Regions from separate parts of the Gordonia cholesterolivorans genome, predicted to be linked through region 1. Evidence: predicted binding sites of a transcription regulator. Region 1 holds the regulator's gene; the other holds the start of a gene.

The links. The regulator HspR, encoded in region 1, represses chaperone genes until heat shock. The targets are predictions, from matches to a motif close to ANNTGAGTNNNNNNNACTCANNT.
Region 2: the regulator HspR is predicted to act here: its motif matches at 1,922-1,944, upstream of clpB (ATP-dependent chaperone ClpB).

The regions. Positions count from the first base shown of each region.
Region 1 is NZ_BAAARB010000027.1:22,195-30,981, reverse strand. Features, by position in the region: gene ABFX36_RS17590 ((2,3-dihydroxybenzoyl)adenylate synthase) at 1-273, shown strand, start outside; gene ABFX36_RS17585 (sulfurtransferase) at 279-1,118, opposite strand; gene ABFX36_RS17580 (TetR/AcrR family transcriptional regulator) at 1,209-1,784, shown strand; gene ABFX36_RS17575 (SDR family oxidoreductase) at 1,769-2,638, opposite strand; gene ABFX36_RS17570 (amidohydrolase family protein) at 2,736-3,851, opposite strand; gene ABFX36_RS17565 (FAD-binding oxidoreductase) at 3,995-5,149, shown strand; gene ABFX36_RS17560 (DoxX family protein) at 5,171-5,572, opposite strand; gene ABFX36_RS17555 (heat shock protein transcriptional repressor HspR) at 5,699-6,115, opposite strand; gene dnaJ (molecular chaperone DnaJ) at 6,122-7,300, opposite strand; gene grpE (nucleotide exchange factor GrpE) at 7,411-8,022, opposite strand; gene dnaK (molecular chaperone DnaK) at 8,019-8,787, opposite strand, start outside.
Region 2 is NZ_BAAARB010000011.1:90,132-98,918, reverse strand. Features, by position in the region: gene ABFX36_RS11640 (sensor histidine kinase) at 1-271, shown strand, start outside; gene ABFX36_RS11635 (response regulator) at 268-948, shown strand; gene ABFX36_RS11630 (MTB12 C-terminal domain-containing protein) at 1,069-1,779, shown strand; gene clpB (ATP-dependent chaperone ClpB) at 2,041-4,593, shown strand; gene ABFX36_RS11620 (alpha/beta hydrolase) at 4,710-5,645, opposite strand; gene ABFX36_RS11615 (HNH endonuclease signature motif containing protein) at 6,055-7,410, shown strand; gene ABFX36_RS11610 (hypothetical protein) at 7,420-8,034, opposite strand; gene ABFX36_RS11605 (potassium-transporting ATPase subunit F) at 8,346-8,444, shown strand; gene kdpA (potassium-transporting ATPase subunit KdpA) at 8,457-8,787, shown strand, end outside.

The sequences.
Region 1 (8,787 bases):
CTGCTGGCGCATCCGCGGATCGCGCACACCGCCGTCGTCGGCCTGCCCGACGACGCGCTGGGTGAACTCATCTGCGCGGTGGTGGTGCCCGGGCGCGACGGCACCGCACCCTCGCTGCCCGACGTCCGCGCCTTCCTCTCCGAGCGCGGCCTCGCGTCGTTCAAGCTGCCCGACCGTCTGCACACCGTCGACGCCCTACCGGTGACCTCGGTGGGCAAGATCGACAAGAGTGCACTGCGTTCGCGCCTGGCGGGTGCGAGCCAGGCGCGATAGCGCGCTCAGCCGCGTTCCACCGGGCGGTCCGGATCGGCCGACCACTGCGAGTACGACCCCGGATACAGCGCCGCGGACACCCCGATCGATGCGAGGGCGGCGATCGTGTGCGCGGCGGTGACGCCCGAGCCGCAGTAGACGACGGCGTCCCGGTCGGCGCCGAGTGCCCGGAAGTGGTCGGCGAGTTCGCCGTACGGCTTGAATCTGCCGTCGGCGGTCACGTTGGCGCCCGCCGGGGCGTTCACCGCACCGGGGATGCGCCCGGGCCTCGGGTCCACCGGCTCGACGTCGCCGCGGTAACGCTCGGGCGCACGGGCGTCGAGCAGGACGGCCGAACCGTCGCGCGCCGCGACCTCGTCGATCGTCACGACCGGCAGATGCCCGCCCGACAGCACCACATTGCCGACGCGCGGAGTCGCATCTCCGGTGGAGACGCGCATGCCCGCGGACTTCCATGCCGCCAGACCGCCGTCCAGAACGGTGACGTCGGCCAGCCCGGCCCAGCGCAGCAGCCACCAGGCGCGCGCCGCCGCCTTGCCCTCCCAGTCGTCGTACACCACCACCCGGGACCCGACGTCGATGCCCCACCGACGGGCCGCGGCCTGCAGGTCGGCGAGGTCGGGCAGCGGGTGTCGGCCCGCGGCAGGCGAGGGCGGTGCCGCCAGTTCGGTGTCGAGGTCGACGTACACCGCGCCCGGCACGTGCCCGGCCCGGTAGTGGTCGTGGCCGGCGTCGTCGCCGAGTTGCCAGCGCACGTCGAGCACCACCGGCGGCCGTGACGACAGCATCGCCTCCACCAGGTCCTCGACTGTGGTGAATACCTGGCCTCGGTGGTCGGAGATCATCGCTGCGGTTCCCTTCGCCTGCGGGTGCGGCCGTCGTACGGCCGAGGTCACCACGACTGTAGGGCACCGGCGACGTGCGACAATCGGGCCATGTCCGAATCACCGTCCGCGCTCGACCCGCTCCGTTCCCGGTTCCTCGACGCCGGCCTGCGCGTCCTCGCCCGCGACGGCTACGGCGGCTTCAAACAGTCGACGGTGTGCGCGGAGACCGGTCTCACCACCGGTGGCTTCTACCACTCGTTCAAGAGCTGGAGGGACTTCGAGACCGCGCTCATCGAGCACTGGAAGACCGAAGCGACGGCCAACGTGGTGGCACAGCTGCGCACCATCGGCAGCCCGGTGGACCGGATACTCGCAGTGGTCGAGGCGTCGCGGAATCTGCCGCACCACACCGAACGGGCGCTGCGCGTCTGGTCGTCGAAAGACCCCGACGTCGCCGCCGCGGTGCGAGAGGTGGACCGGACCCGGCGCGAGGCCGTCGCCGAGTTCGTCGGCGACCTGATCGCCGACCCCGACGAGCCCGAGCAGATCGCCGCGCATTCGCTGATGGTCCTGGTGGGCTACCAGTGCTCGGATGCCGGCCCCGAAGAGTTCGAATGGGCGATGCGCCGCATCGTCGACCGCACTCTCAGTCTTCCGCGCAAGGCCGATCAGACGTCGGAGTAGTCCGCGACCCGCCCCTTCCTCGGTGCGTTGCGCAACGCCGACAGCATCCGCGGGACGCGCCGCAGCGGCAGACGGGCGGGCCAGTCGTCGGTCCGCAGCAGCGCCTCGGTGCCGCCGTCGACGGTGACCACCGAACCGGTCATGAAGTCGGCCGCGGGCGAGAGCATGATCATCACCCAGTCGGCGATCTGCTCGGGCGTGCCGTACTCACGCACCGGCACCGGGTACGAGCGCACCTGAGCGGCCGTCGAACTGGCGAGCTGTTTGCGCAGCAGAGGCGTGAGCACCGGCCCCGGAGCGATGACGTTGATGCGGATACCCGCGGCGGCCCACTGATCGGACACCGCGTGCCGCCGGCACCAGCGGCTCACCGCGATCTTCGACGCCGCGTACGCCGCGGGTCCCGACAGCGGCCCCATCCGGCGCACGATGCGCACGGCTCTCTCGGTCTCGCCTGCCTCCAGCAGTCTGACGGCCCGGCGCGGCACAAACGGCGTCGACGTCGTCGAATTGGACCCGAACACCACCACCTTGGCTTTGTCGGCCGCGGCCAGTTCGGGTTGCAGACCCATCAGGAGTTCGGTGACGCCGAGCACGTTGACCTCGACGGTCAGCCGTTCCTTGCCGCGCAGCGCGCCCACCCCGGCGGCGAACACGGCGCCGTCGAGCCTGCCGCCGGCCCGGGTCATGATCGCGCGAACCGCATGTGCCCGGCCTGCGCTCGTCGAGAGGTCCGCCTCCACGTCGGCGTCCGCGAGGTCGACGCCGATCACCTCGTGCCCGTCCGCCCGCAGGCGTCGCGCCACTTCGTGTCCCATTCCCGACGCCGCGCCGGTCACCACATACTTGCCCACGAATACCTCTCTCAGGTGCGATCTCGCCCCCGACTCTAGAACACGTTCTATCCGGCGGCACACCCTTCGGCACCTCGTCGACGCGCCGGCTGACGTCTCAGAATCGGTAGATGCGCTTGGCGTTCCCCGCGAAGAGCTGCGTCAACAGGTGGTCGCCGCGGTCGCCGAGGACGTCGAGCAGTGCGCCGACCGTCATGCCGATCGGCGAGTTGGGGCGGTCGACCGGGGAGTCGGAGCCGAAGATCACGCGGTCGGGACCGAACCGGTCGACCAGATGCAGTACCAGCGGCCCGGCCATGTCGGCCAGTACCGCTCGGCTGGCGATGGTGCCCGACGTCTCCCGGCCGTAGCCGAGGAGCGCGAGGCCCAGTCCCGAGACCTTGACCACCACGTTCGGCCGATTCGCGATCATGGCGGTGCGTTCGCGCCACAGACTCAGGATCTCGGCACGCGCGGCAGCCGTCATGCCGGTCTGCGCGCCGACCGGTCCGAACGCACCCGCGGGCATCCCCATGTGCTCGACGATGATCGTGGTGTCGGGGAACCGCCGGGCGAGCATGTCCAGCTGCCCGAGCTGATGGGAGTAGGCCACCGAGACGAACGCCAGATCACGTTCGGCGAGCTCCTCGAAGCCCTTGAGGAAGCTCGTCGAAGCGACCACATCCGGTTCGTCGCACCAGTCCGGCAGTTCGGGATCGGCGTGCCGCGCCCACTTGAACCGGATGGCGCGAACGCGGTCGGAGTACGCGAGCTGACGGTCGAGGGCGGCGCCGAACAGGGGATGTCGCGGGTCGGCTGCCGTGACCGTGGCGCCGAGCGCCGGACCCTTCTGACCGTGCGGAAGCGCCGTGAGGTACTTCAGCTCGTCGAACGACGAGTTCATCAGCGACTCGGGGTCCCTCGCCGGCCGCCAGTGCGACTCCACTTGAACCACGCTCTCCACACCGACGCCCGCGATGGAGAGCAGTGCGACGGCGTCGCTGGAATACTGCGCCGGTTCGTAGGCTGAGGTCAGGATGCTCGAATCGAGACCGTACAGGCGGTCGGCGCTGGTGCCCACGCGGGCGGCGAGCGAGAGGGCCGGCGTGGGCACGAACCGTCGCAGCCGGGGCGCCGACAGCCGCGCGAAGCGGGCGAGCGCCCATGACGACCGGGTGGGGTTGAAGTAGTGGACGTGCGCGTCGACGATTCCAGGGAGCAGTCCACCGAGCATCGTCACACCGCTAGCGTGCCACAACCCACAAGCGGCACGCCGAACAATATCGGGGCCAGTCGGTCACGCCGACTACAGTGGACCACGCCCGGCACCGGGCGGCCCGTGAACACCAGCGACGACGCGGAAAGCGAGCAGGAAGCGTGACTCAGCCCGAGCAGCCGATCCTGGCGCAGACCCGGGCACTCCTGGCGAGCGATCCCGACCGTTTCGCGAGCAGCGTCTTCGCCCGGCTGTTCGCGATGCGGCCCAGCCTCCGAGAGTTGTTTCCGGCCGAGATGGGCACTCTCCGAGCCTCATTCGTGGATGTGATCGACCACGTGCTCGACGCGATCGGGGCACCGGACGGCCACGGCGAGCTGGTTGAGTTCCTCGCGCAGCTGGGCCGCGACCACCGCAAGTTCGGCGTCGTCAGCGAGCACTACTGGCTGATCTACGACGCCCTGATGTCGGAGTTCCAGTTCGCCTTCGGCAACCGCTGGACGCCGGAGGTGGAGGAGACCGTCGGGCAGGCGATGCTCCTGACCACCGGTGTGATGCGCGGCGCCGCGGAAAGCGCCGAGGGTCCCCCGCGCTGGCACGCCCGCGTGGTGCAGAAGTTCCGGATCACGCGCGAGCGGGCCGTGATCCGGCTGATCGCCGATGGACCGCATCCGCCGTACGCCGCCGGCCAGTACCTCGAGACGCAGATCCCGCAGTGGCCCCGGACCTGGCGCAACTTCTCCCCGGCCATTCCCTCGAACCCGCAGGGCGAGTTGGAGTTCCACGTCCGAGCCGTGCCGGGCGGCCGGGTCAGCGGCTCCATCGTGCGAGACACCGCGGTCGGAGACGTGTGGACCTTCGCACAGCGCCACGGCACCATGCACATCGATCCGGCGCGACCGGCGCTGCTGATCGCCGGCGGTACCGGGCTCGCTCCCCTGCGCGCGCTGCTGATCGACCACGCCCGCTTCGGCGAGCCGGCTCCGGTCCACCTCTTCTACGGAACACAGAATCCCGGCGAACTGTACGAGCTCGGCGTGCTCGCACAGCTGGCCGGCGCGAATCCGTGGCTGCGCGTCACCGCCGTCACGGAGAACACCGAGGACCCGTGGTGGCTCACCGGCGGCACCGATCCGCGCGGCTGGGGGCTCGAAGTGCGCTACGGCCGCGTCGGCGAGGTGGCCGCGACGTACGCCGACTGGCGGGGCCGCCAGGTGCTGCTGTCCGGCCCGGCCCCGATGGTCTTCCACACCGCGCTGCGACTACGGGCCGCCGGCGTGGATCCCGACGCGATCCAGCACGACCCGCTGAACTGACCGCCCGGGACCGGGCATTGCCTACGACTGATGCCGGGACGCGACCAGCACGGCCAACGCACCGCCGAGCATCGACACGTTCTTCAGGAACTGGATCTGCTGCATCTTGTGCTGCATCGGATCGTCGATCTCCCAGAAGGCGTGCCCGGCGAAGGTGGTCGGAACCAGCGACGCCGCCAGCAGGACCGCACCGGGCCGTGCACCGAGACCGGTGGCGATCATCGCGCCGCCCAGCACCTGGGCGGCACCGTTGGCCCGGACGATCGTCTCGTTGTCGGTCGGCAGCGGGATCACGGTCCGGACCTTGTCGAGCAGCGGCGACGCGGCCTCGACACGGGCACCCGGCGCCGTGGCGGCGTCGTAGCCCAGGATCATGTACGGGATGCCGGTGAGGGCGCGGCCTGCGGCGTGGATCAGATTCATGGGGACCTCTCGATAGACGGTGGGTGCTCGGGGCACACGCCGCCGAGGATAGTGGAACCGAAACGGGCAAGGCCGCCGACGGCAGTCGGCGGCCTTGTGGCTCTATCGCGTCGTGGTGCTACCGCGTCAGCGGCTCCGTTTTCCCCGCGGCTGCCACACCACGAGGGCGTTGGTGCGGGGCACCGGAACCAGTTCTCCGTGACGTGCCCGCGACGCCGACTCCATCTGCCGAGTCAGGTCACTGACCCGTCGGCGCAGGGCCTCCACCTCGTCGCTGAGTTCGATGATCCGTTTGATCCCCGCGAGGTTCACGCCCTCGTCCTGCGACAACCGCTGGATCTCGCGAAGCATCTCGACGTCGCGGTTGGAGTAGCGACGCCCGCCGCCGCGCGTGCGCTGCGGGGTCACCAGACCCAGCCGATCGTAGGTCCGGAGGGTCTGGGCGTGCATGCCGGCCAGCTCCGCCGCCACCGAGATCATGAACGTGGCGGCGTCGCCGACGTCGTCATTGCGCGACTGGTCTCCTCGATCGTCGACTGCCATGGGTCATCACCGCCCCCATCCTGCGCGGGGGTCGAATCCACTGGCCCGTTCGGCCTCCGCATACTTCTTCATCGCTTCGGTCGCCGCGTCGTCGAGCTTGGTCGGCACCGCGACCTTCACCGTCACCAGCAGATCACCGGATCCGCCGGATCGCTTCGGCACACCGCGGCCCTTCAGCCGCAGGGTCCGTCCGTCGGAGGTGCCCGCCGGGATCTTGACGCCGACGGAACCGTCGAGCGTCGGAACCGAGATGGTCGCTCCGAGAATCAGCTCCGAGATGGACACCGGCAGTGAGACCTTGAGGTCGTTGCCGCTGCGGGTGAACACCTTGTCGGCCATCACGTGCACGGTCACGTACAGGTCGCCGGACGGCGCGCCGCGCATCCCGGCCTCGCCCTGCCCGGCGAGCCGGATCCGCTGACCGTCCTCCACGCCCTGCGGGACGCGGACGTTGATGGTCCGCGGGCGCACGGTGATGCCGGTGCCCTGGCAGTCCGGGCACGGATCGTCGATCTTGGTGCCGGTGCCCTGGCAGTCGGGGCAGGGTTCGGAGAATCCGAAGTGCCCCTGGTTGCGGGTGACGAAGGCGGTGCCGTTGCAGGTGGGGCACGTGCGCGGGCTGCTGCCCGGCCGTGCGCCGCTGCCGTGGCACTTGGTGCACGGCGACGGGCTGGTGACGCGCAGCGTCACGGTGGTGCCCTGCACCGCGTCGCGGAATGCGAGGGTGGTCTCGGTCTCGAGATCGTTGCCGCGCCGTTGGCGGGGTCCGCCGGCCGACCCGCCGAAGCCGCCGCCGCGTCCGCCCAGCAGGTCGCCGAGCATGTCGCCGAGGCCACCGCCCCCGCCCGCACCGCCGGCCGCGCCGAACAGGTCGCCGAAGTCGAATCCGCCGGCACCGCCCGGCGTTCCGCCGCCGAAACCGTTGCCGCCGCGGAACCGGCCGCTGGCCATCAGGGTCCGGGCCTCGTCGTATTCGCGGCGCTTGGTCTCGTCGGAGAGCACGCTGTGCGCCTCCGACACTCTCTTGAAGCGTTCTTCGGCCGCCGTGTCGCCCGGGTTGGCGTCCGGGTGCAACTCACGGGCGAGCTTCCGGTAAGCCTTCTTGATCTGGTCGGCACTGGCGTCGGAAGAAACGCCGAGGTCTGCGTAGAAATCGCGTTCCAGCCATTCACGCTGGGGAGCCATCAGGCGTCACCTCCTTGAAAAGTCTGTGGTTGTCATGTGTCGCTCCTGTTCGGACACACGGTGGCAGTGGGGCCGCGGGGCCGCCGTGCAACGGCGACCCCGCGCTCGCATCACTGCTCCGGCGCAGCGTCGCTCGGCGCCGGGTCGGTGACCGTCACCATGGCGTGACGGATCACCTTGTCTCCCAGGCGGTAGCCCGTCCGGAAGACGTTGCCGATGACAGGGGTGTCCCCGCTGCCATCATTCTGAATGGCTTCGTGGAGTTCCGGGTCGAATTCCTCGCCCGGCTCCGCGAACTTCGCCAGCTTCTCACCCGAGAGAACGTCGACCAGCTTGTCGGCGAACGCCCGCAGCGGGCCCTCGTCGAGGTCTCCGTGGTCCCGGGCGCGGTCGAGGTCGTCGAGGATGGGCAGCAGCTTCTCCACGAGGATCTGCTTACCGCGGTCGACGGCCTGCAGCTGCTCCTCGGCACTGCGGCGACGGAAGTTCGCGAACTGCGCGCGCTCCCGCTGCAGGGCCTCGGTCAGCTCCGCCACCTGCGCATCGGCCGGGGTGGCCTGGTCGCCGGCCGGCTGGGCCGCCGCGTCGTCCGCGGCGGCTTCAGCCTGCTGGGTTCCCGCGCCGTCGCGCACCTCACCCGTCTCCGGGTCGACGCGGCGGTTGTCGGTCACCGTCACCGGCTCTTCGGCGGTGTTCTCCCCGGCGTTGTTACCGGCTGTCACTTGTTCTCACCTTCGGCGGGATCGTCCACGACCTCGGCGTCGACGACGTCGTCGGCTCCGGCGTCACCGGTGGTCGCACCGGCCTCGCCCTCGGCCTGAGCCGCCGCGTAGATCGCCTGGCCCATGGCCTGCGACTCCTCCGACAGCTTCTCGATCGCGCTGCGGATGGCGCCGGTGTCGGTGCCCTTCAGCGCCTCGTTGGCTCCGGTGATGGCCGCGTTGACCTTGTCCTTGACGTCGGCGGGGACCTTGTCCTCGTTCTCCTTGAGGAACTTCTCGGTCTGGTTGACCAGCGACTCCGCCTGGTTGCGGGTCTCGGCCTCCTCGCGGCGGACGCGGTCCTCTTCGGCGTGAGCCTCGGCGTCCTTGATCATCCGGTCGATCTCGTCCTTCGACAGACCCGAGCCGTCCTGGATGCGGATGCTGTTCTCCTTGCCGGTGCCCTTGTCCTTCGCGGTGACGTGAACGATGCCGTTCGCGTCGATGTCGAAGGTGACCTCGATCTGCGGAACGCCCTGCGGTGCAGGCGCGATGCCGCCGAGCTCGAACGATCCGAGCAGCTTGTTGTGCGAGGCGATCTCGCGCTCACCCTGGTACACCTGGATCTGCACCGACGGCTGGTTGTCCTCAGCGGTGGTGTAGGTCTCCGACCGCTTGGTCGGAATGGTGGTGTTGCGCTCGATCAGCTTGTGCATCACGCCGCCCTTGGTCTCGATGCCGAGGGACAGCGGGGTCACGTCGAGCAGCAGCACGTCCTTGACCTCG
Region 2 (8,787 bases), on a different contig from region 1:
GGCCGTCACGAACGCCGTCAAGCATGCTCCGGGCGCCGCGGTGACCGTCCGGCTCACCCACCGTCCGGACCACCTGTTGCTGACCGTGTCCGACGACGGCGGACACGGGGCGCCGGCCGATCCGGTCGGCGCCGGGCTCGGCCTCGCCGGAATCGGTGAGCGCGTCGAACTCCTCGGCGGGGACGTCGTCGCCGGTCCAGATCCGGACGGTGGATTCACTGTCCGGGCACGACTGCCCGTGCGGGTGACGGACGCGGCGGGCGCGCCGTGAACGATCCCGCGGACACGACCACCGTGCTGGTGGTGGACGACGAACAGCTCGTGCGCGCCGGATTCCGGCTGCTGATCGACTCGGCGTCCGACCTGACCGCTGTCGGTGAAGCCGGGGACGGAGGCGAGGCGGTCCGCGCCGCCCGCCGGCTTGCGCCCGACGTGGTGGTGATGGACATCCGGATGCCCGGCATCGACGGGATCGAGGCCACCCGTCTGATCGTCGCGGACGACGCCGCGGCCCGAGTGCTGATCGTCACCACGTTCGACGACGACGAATACGTCTTCGCCGCGCTCCGCGGCGGGGCCAGTGGGTTCCTGCTCAAAGACACGCCGCCGGAGCAGATGCTGGAAGCGATTCGCACCGTCGCCCGCGGTGATGCGTTGCTCTCGCCGTCGATCACCAGGCGACTCATCACCGAGTTCGGGCGCTCGCCGGAGCGGCCGGCGGTGCGCAGCGGTGAACTCGACCGTCTCACCGACCGCGAGCGGGACGTGTTCGAACTGGTCGCCGCAGGACTGTCCAATGGTGAGATCGCCGACCGCCTGCACCTGGGGATCACCACCGTCAAGACTCATATCGGACGACTGCTCACGAAGCTCGATGCCCGCGACCGCGTGCATTTGGTCATCTGCGCGTACGAGAACGGCGTCGTCGCGGCGCAGCACGAACGGTAGAGGTCGGCGTTGCCGCATTCGACTGCATAGTTTAGCCTTGCCTAAATTGTGTCGCGCGGTGGTGCGCGACCGGACAACCGGGCAGACGGTTGTCCAGGGGCGGTCAGGAGTGCAGGAAGAATGAGTCGGAGAACAGGTCAGTCGGGTACCGGTGTCAATTCGCCGACGGTGATCGCCGCGGCCGGTCTGGCTGCCGTGATCTCGTCCCTGATCGTCGTGGTCGGCGTGGTCGCCATGATGCTCAGCGGTGCCGCTCCCACGACTGCTGCGCAATCGCCTGCCACCGTGGTCAGTCTCGGTGACACCCAGCAGGCCCCTGCGGTCCAGGGCGGAACGCAGACCCCGGCGGCCACGGCCGACGCGTCGGCGCCGGTCGCCGAAGACGCGCCGGCGACCGACGAGTCAGGACTCGCACCCGGAGCCCCCGTCGTCGCCACCCGGCAGCAGGCGCCGACGACCGCTCAGCCGCAGGGATCCGGTCCCACTCCGCCGACGCTCGCCGAGTTCAACAGCCAGTTGACGACGCTGTCCGGCAATTCGTCGTCCGCTCAGAAGGCGAAGCTCCTCGAGGGCGGTTCCCGCGCGGTCGGTCCCATCTCGAAAGTGCTGTACCTGGTGAAGCAGTATTCGTACACCGGCTTCCGGTACCAGGTGGTGGGCCCGTTGACGCAGAACGGCACCACGGCGAACGCCCGACTGCAGATGACGCTTCCGGGGTCGGGCTCGCGCTATATCCCGCTGCGGTGGGTGTGGAAGGACGGCGCATGGAAGCTGTCCGACAAGTCGGTGTGCGACATCTCCGCGTACGCACAGATGCCGTGCAGCTTGTGACGGTGTGACGCGGCTGGAAGCGCGATGCGTGCTCCGGACGAAACGTTCGTCGAAGCGCGGCGTTGAAGACTCGTCGACGTCGGACGACAGTTGCAGGTGGGGCTACATTCGACCTGTGTCCTGTATCACTGACAACCCCTGGGGTTTAGTGGAATGGACTCAACTTTCAGATAGTTGAACAACTCGAGAGGCAAACCTGAGCCTCGTAGACTTAGGTTCGGCAGTGCCGAACCGGACAGCTCAACAGAAAGGCGAATGTCAGTGGACAGCTTCACCCCCACCACCAAGACGCAGGCTGCACTGCAGGCTGCCGTCCAAGACGCGGCCGCGGCGGGCAACCCCGACGTGCGGCCGGCCCACATCCTCGTCGCACTCCTCGAGCAGACCGACGGCATCGCATCGCCGCTGCTCAAGGCGGTCGGCGTCGACCCCGTGCGGATCCGGAACGAGGCCAAGACCCTCGTCGACCGGGCTCCGACCGTGTCGAGTGCGAGCGCGCAGCCGCAGCTGAGCCGCGAGTCCATCGCGGCGATCACCGCTGCGCAGAAGCTGGCCACCGACCTCTCCGACGAGTACGTCTCGACCGAACATTTGATGGTCGGGCTGGCCACCGGTGAGTCGGAGACGGCACGACTGCTGGCCGGCGCAGGCGCCACGCCGGAGGCGCTGCGTGACGCGTTCGTGTCCGTCCGGGGCACAGCGCGCGTCACCAGCGAGAACCCGGAAGCGACGTACCAGTCGCTGGAGAAGTACTCCACCGACCTCACCAAGCGTGCCCGCGAGGGCGAGCTCGACCCGGTGATCGGACGTGATTCCGAGATCCGCCGCGTGGTCCAGGTGCTCTCGCGCCGTACCAAGAACAACCCGGTGCTCATCGGCGAGCCGGGCGTCGGCAAGACCGCCATCGTGGAGGGTCTGGCCCAGCGCGTGGTGGCCGGCGACGTCCCGGAATCGTTGCGCGGCAAGACCGTCATCTCGCTCGACCTCGGCTCGATGGTCGCGGGCGCCAAGTACCGCGGCGAGTTCGAGGAGCGGCTGAAGGCGGTCCTCGACGAGATCAAGGCGTCGGACGGACAGATCATCACGTTCATCGACGAGTTGCACACCATCGTCGGTGCCGGCGCGACCGGTGAGTCCGCGATGGACGCGGGCAACATGATCAAGCCGATGCTCGCCCGCGGTGAGCTGCGGCTGGTCGGTGCCACCACGCTCGAGGAGTACCGCAAGTACATCGAGAAGGACGCGGCCCTCGAACGCCGGTTCCAGCAGGTGTACGTCGGTGAGCCGTCGGTGGAGGACACCATCGGCATCCTTCGCGGACTCAAGGACCGGTACGAGGTGCATCACGGCGTGCGCATCACCGACTCGGCTCTGGTGGCTGCCGCGACGCTCTCCGACCGCTACATCACGTCGCGGTTCCTGCCCGACAAGGCGATCGACCTGGTCGACGAGGCCGCGTCACGGTTGCGGATGGAGATCGACTCGCGTCCGGTCGAGATCGACGAGGTGGAGCGCATCGTCCGGCGCCTGGAAGTGGAGGAGGTCGCCTTGGAGAAGGAGACCGACGCCGCGTCCAAGGAACGACTCGAGGCATTGCGCCGCGAGCTGGCCGATCACCGCGAGAAGCTCAACGAGCTGTCGGCCCGTTGGCAGTCGGAGAAGACCGCCATCGACGCCGTCCGCGATGTGAAGGAGGAACTGGAGCGTCTGCGCGGCGAGGCCGAGCGGGCCGAGCGCGACGGTGATCTCGGGAGGGCCGCCGAGCTCCGGTACGGCCGGATCCCCGGCCTCGAGAAGGAGTTGGAGGCCGCGATCGAGAAGAGCGGCACCGATCCCGACGAGGACGTGATGCTGCAGGAGGAGGTCGGTCCCGACCAGGTCGCCGAGGTGGTCTCGGCGTGGACGGGCGTGCCCGCGGGCAAGATGCTCGAGGGTGAGACGGCCAAGCTGCTGCGCATGGAGGACGAGCTGGGCAAGCGAGTCATCGGTCAGCTCGAGGCGGTCAAGGCCGTCTCGGACGCGGTCCGGCGCGCTCGCGCGGGCGTCGCCGATCCCAACCGTCCGCTGGGCTCGTTCCTGTTCCTCGGTCCCACCGGAACCGGCAAGACCGAGCTGGCGAAGGCCCTGGCCGAGTTCATGTTCGACGACGAACGAGCGATCGTGCGGATCGACATGAGCGAGTACGGCGAGAAGCACAGCGTCGCGCGGCTCGTCGGTGCACCTCCCGGGTACGTGGGGTACGAAGCCGGTGGCCAGCTGACCGAGGCGGTGCGTCGTCGTCCGTACTCGGTGGTCCTGTTCGACGAGGTCGAGAAGGCTCACCCGGACGTCTTCGACGTGCTGCTGCAGGTGCTCGACGAGGGGCGGTTGACCGACGGTCAGGGACGCACGGTGGACTTCCGCAACACCATCCTCATCCTGACGTCCAACCTGGGCGCCGGCGGTGACAAGGATCAGGTGATGGCGGCCGTCCGCGCGGCGTTCAAGCCGGAGTTCATCAACAGGCTCGACGATGTGGTCATCTTCGACTCCCTCTCGCCCGAGCAGTTGGTCCGGATCGTCGACATCCAGCTCGACAACCTGGCCAAGCGTCTGCACCAGCGTCGTCTCGAACTGGAGGTGACGCCGAAGGCCAAGGAATGGCTGGCCGAACGCGGATTCGATCCGCTCTACGGTGCGCGTCCGCTGCGTCGCCTGGTGCAGCAGGCCATCGGCGACCAGCTCGCGAAGGCGTTGCTGGCCGGCAGGGTACGCGATGGCGACACCGTCCCGGTGGACGTCAGCGGCGACGGTGAGACCCTCGTGGTCGGCTGAGCCGAGCCTCGTTGAATCTCATCGGTTGAGTTCCGCCGGTTGAGCGGTACCGACGGAATCGCACAGAGGTCCCGCACTCGGGTTTCGAGTGCGGGACCTCCGTCGTGTCGGATGGATCAGAGGTTCGCGGCCAGGAAGGGAATGACCTTCTCCAATGCCGCACCCGCACCCCGCGGCTGGTCGTACAGGTCGTAGTGCGAGACGCCGGGGAGCACCACCAGTTCCTTGACCTCGGACGCCGCGCGGCGGTTGATCTCGAATCCGTCGCGGTAGGCGCCGAATGCTCCGGGCTTGTCGCCGACGACGACCATGATCGGCTGGGTCAGCAGCGTCTCGGCGAAGGCGAAGGCGTCCCACACCATGGCCGACGCGCCGTGTGCGACGTCGAAGATCGCCTTGCCGTTCGCGGACTGTCCGCGCGGGGTGCAGTAGTAGTCGTAGGCCTCGACGACGTCGATGTCGCCGATCTGCTGCGCGGCCTCGGCCGATGGCGGCAGAGCAGCACTGATCGCGCCCTCGGCTCCCGCGGCCTCGGCGGTGCGCTGCTCGGCGATCTGTTTGAGCGCGGCCACCGGGCCGCCGGCTGCCGCCGCGTTCTCGCGGACCATGCGACCGTAGTTCACGCCGGTGATCGAGACAACTGTCTTGATCCGCTTCTCACTCTGCGCCGAAGCGAGCACGTATCCGCCGCCGCCGCACACACCCAGCGCGCCGATTCGGTCGGTGTCGACGTAGGGGAGCGTCGTGAGGTAGTCGACCACCCGGCGGAAGTCCTCCACACGCTGGGTCGGATCCTCGATCAGCCGTGGGGTGCCGCCGCTCTCACCCTGAAAACTGGCGTCGAAGGCGATGACCACGTAGCCCTCGTCGGCCAGGCGCGTGGCGTAGATGTTGCCCGCGGTCTGCTCCTTGCAGCTGCCGATCGGATGCGCGCTGATGACGGTCGGGTACTTCTCGGATTCGTCGAACGACGGCGGAAAGTAGAGGTCCGCCGCGATCTCCCAGAACATGTCCGGGTTCTGGAACTTGATGTGCTTGATGTCGTTGGACACGTGCTCGCCTCTCTGTCGAATCTCGGCCGATCATGTGATGGGTATGTCTCTGTCGGCCGCTGCATCCAGTCTTCCCACTTCTGTTGACGTGGCCCAGGCCCGGTAGTTGCCTAGGAATAATCCTTCCTGGGTACGAGTCCGTGGATGAGACCCCACCCGACGAGTCGAACACTTGTGCTATCTAGAAGTCGAATGTAGCATAGATCACAGATCGAGCGTGAAGGTCTCTTCGGGGGACGCTTCGAGTTCTTTGAGAATCGAAAGTGCAGATGGGGTCGGGAGCCGGTCCGGATTCGTCGGACCGGCACCCGGCTCGGGGTGACTGTTGAGCGACCCTGGCGTGCTTGTTGCGTGATGCAGTGCGTTGCGAATCGATCGCGGCGAGGGAGGCCGTGCGAAAGGGGGAATCATGAATCTGACTGAAGCTGTGAAGGAGTTCGCCGATCGTCTGTCGGACGAGTTGTCTCCGGCAATGGGAGGCGAGTCGGGAGGTTCGCTCGCGCGACTGATCGACTCGGTGGCTCGCGCCGGCGTCGACGACCGCGAACTCCTCGTGTTGATGGCGGAGTTGACCCGCCTGCTGAATCTGACGACGACGGCGTTGGCTGGAGTGTCGGAGGCTGCCGCGCGATCGGGGCTTCCGACTCGCAAGCGAGTGAGATCGGTCGTCGACCTGTTGAAAGGACTCGGTCACTCGCCGGCGGCGGCACATCGTCTCGCTCGGGTGGGTGGCGTCGCGGCGACGCTCCCGTCGTTGTCGCGGCAGGCGCGCGCAGGCGGGGTCTCAGTGGAACACGTCGATGCCGTCGGACGCGGGATCGCGTTCGTGGAGAAGCGGATCCCGCTCGACTCCGCGGCGCGTGAGGATCTGGCTCGGCGGCTGACGGTGCAGGAGACTCCGGCGGATGTGGCTCGCCGAGCGCGGGAGCTCGCGCTCGAATGGGCTCCGGAGATCGATGAATCCGATCCGGACTCGGTGCCGGTCGCGGAGAACTCGGAGCTCAATGAGATGAGCCTGGCAGTCGGGGCCGACGGTCGGCTCTCGGCGACGCTCGACGTGGATGTGCTCACCGGAGAGGAACTCAGCGCGGCGCTGGATCGGTTGTGCCGACCGGTGCCGCTGCCGGACGGCTCACCCGATCCGCGCGCGGTGGGACGGCGGCGGGCAGATGCGTTCGGGCAGATAGTCCGCTCCTTCCTCAGCGGACGCGATCGCCCGTCGAGCGGCGGCGTCCTTCCGCACGTCACTCTGGTCGTGCCGAGTCGCACGGAGGAACGTGTGAGTGGCAGGCGGTCGGAGGCGGAGCAGAGGGTCTCGTCGCTCGGCTACACCGGGCCGGTGTCGTCCGCGACGGTGGGTCTGGTTCTCTGCGATGCGGCGGTGCGGCGCATCGTGGTCGACGGCGAGTCGGTGCCGCTGGACGTCGGCCGTGAACAGCGGCTGGTCACGGCGGGGATCAGAAGGGCACTCGAAGTGCGAGATCGAGGGTGCGCATTCCCAGGGTGCGGCCGGCCCGTCGGATGGACCGATGCGCATCACTGCATTCCGTGGTCGCAGGGTGGAGAGACGTCGCTCGACAACAGCGTTCTGCTGTGCCGGATGCACCACACGCTGATTCATCAATCGGGGTGGGAGGTGTTCATCGGCCACGATCGGTATCCCTGGTTCCGTGAGCCTGCGAACACCGACCAGCCGCACCGGCCGCGAAGGGAGTTGCGGTCGAACGCGCGCAGGACGCTCACGTCGGCGCCGGCAGCCGCGTGACTGCGGCGGCTACCGCGGGCAGAAGGTCGTGGCGATCTTCATGACGGTCTCCAGCGGTGCGCCGCGGAGGCCGAGATCCCACGACACACCCTTGACGATCTGCAAGCACTGCGCGTAGTTCGAGTTCACCGAGTTGTCGACCTTCACGACGACCTTGTTGGTCCCGCCGAGGAGGTTGGTGGTGATCTGCTCGCCGGTCTCGGCGGCGTCGGACTTCGCTTCTCCGGACTTCGCGTCTCCCGGCTCGTCCGACGGCTCGGTCGCCTTGGTTCCGACGCAGGTGCCGGAGACGGTGTAGTCGGTCTTGTTGAACATTCCTGCGAAGTTCGCGATGCCGGTGTGCTGGTTCAGTGCGTTGAGCTTCACGGTGCGGGTCAACGTCTTGGTGCCGGTCTTGGCGTCCCTCCGGGTGGCGGTGACGGTGCACTGGTCCGCGTCCTTGCGGTTGATCACCATCACGTTGATCTCGTTGGTCCCGGAGGTGATCGAGACGGCTCCGGATGCCGGCTGCTGGTACCCGCCGACGACGCCGGCCGCGGCGTCGCCCGGGGCGAATGCGACCCCGACGGTCGCGGCGAGAGCGGCGGTCGCGCCGACGGTGGCCAACTGGATGCTGCGCTTCACGTGAAACTCCTGAGGGTGAGCTGGACCATGCAACTACACCGGAGACGGCGGTCCGCGCGCAAATCGCCGAGCGTGGGGGCATGCGGTGTGAACGGAGCCGTCAAGATCCTCGGCGCCGCCGTATAGATCGCGTTAAGGCATCTGGCGCAGCGCATCTCGTGCGACGAGCGTGAGGTCCGAGCCCGCCGGACCGGCGGGCCGTCGGATTGAGGAGGCCGGGAGATGGCTGACGTCGTAATGGTCTGCATCGCCGTGCTCGCGATAGCCGCGTGCGCTGGACTGCTGTTCGCACTGGAGCGGGGGACTGGGCGATGACCGGGGCTGGCACGGTGTCGGTGGTGCTGTTGATCGCCGCAATCGGCGTCGTCGGATATCTGGTGGCAGCGCTGCTGTACCCGGACAAGTTCTAGAGAGTCGGGGCATTGACTGATCTTTCGGCCGGCATTCTGCAGCTGGCAGCTGTTCTCGTCGTGCTCGCGGTGGTGTATGTGCCGCTGGGCGACTACATGGCGCGGGTGTACGAGTCCGTGAAGGACTCTCCGCCGGAGCGTCTGCTCTACCGGGTGATCGGCGTCGATCCGCGGGCGAATCAGACCTGGCGCGGCTACGCGCTGTCGGTCCTCGGATTCTCCGGTGTCTCGATCCTGGTGCTGTACGCGTTGCAGCGTCTGCAGGGGCATCTCCCGTGGTCGGACGGAAAGCCCGGCATGTCTCCGGCGGTCGCCTTCAACACCGCGATCTCGTTCGTCGCCA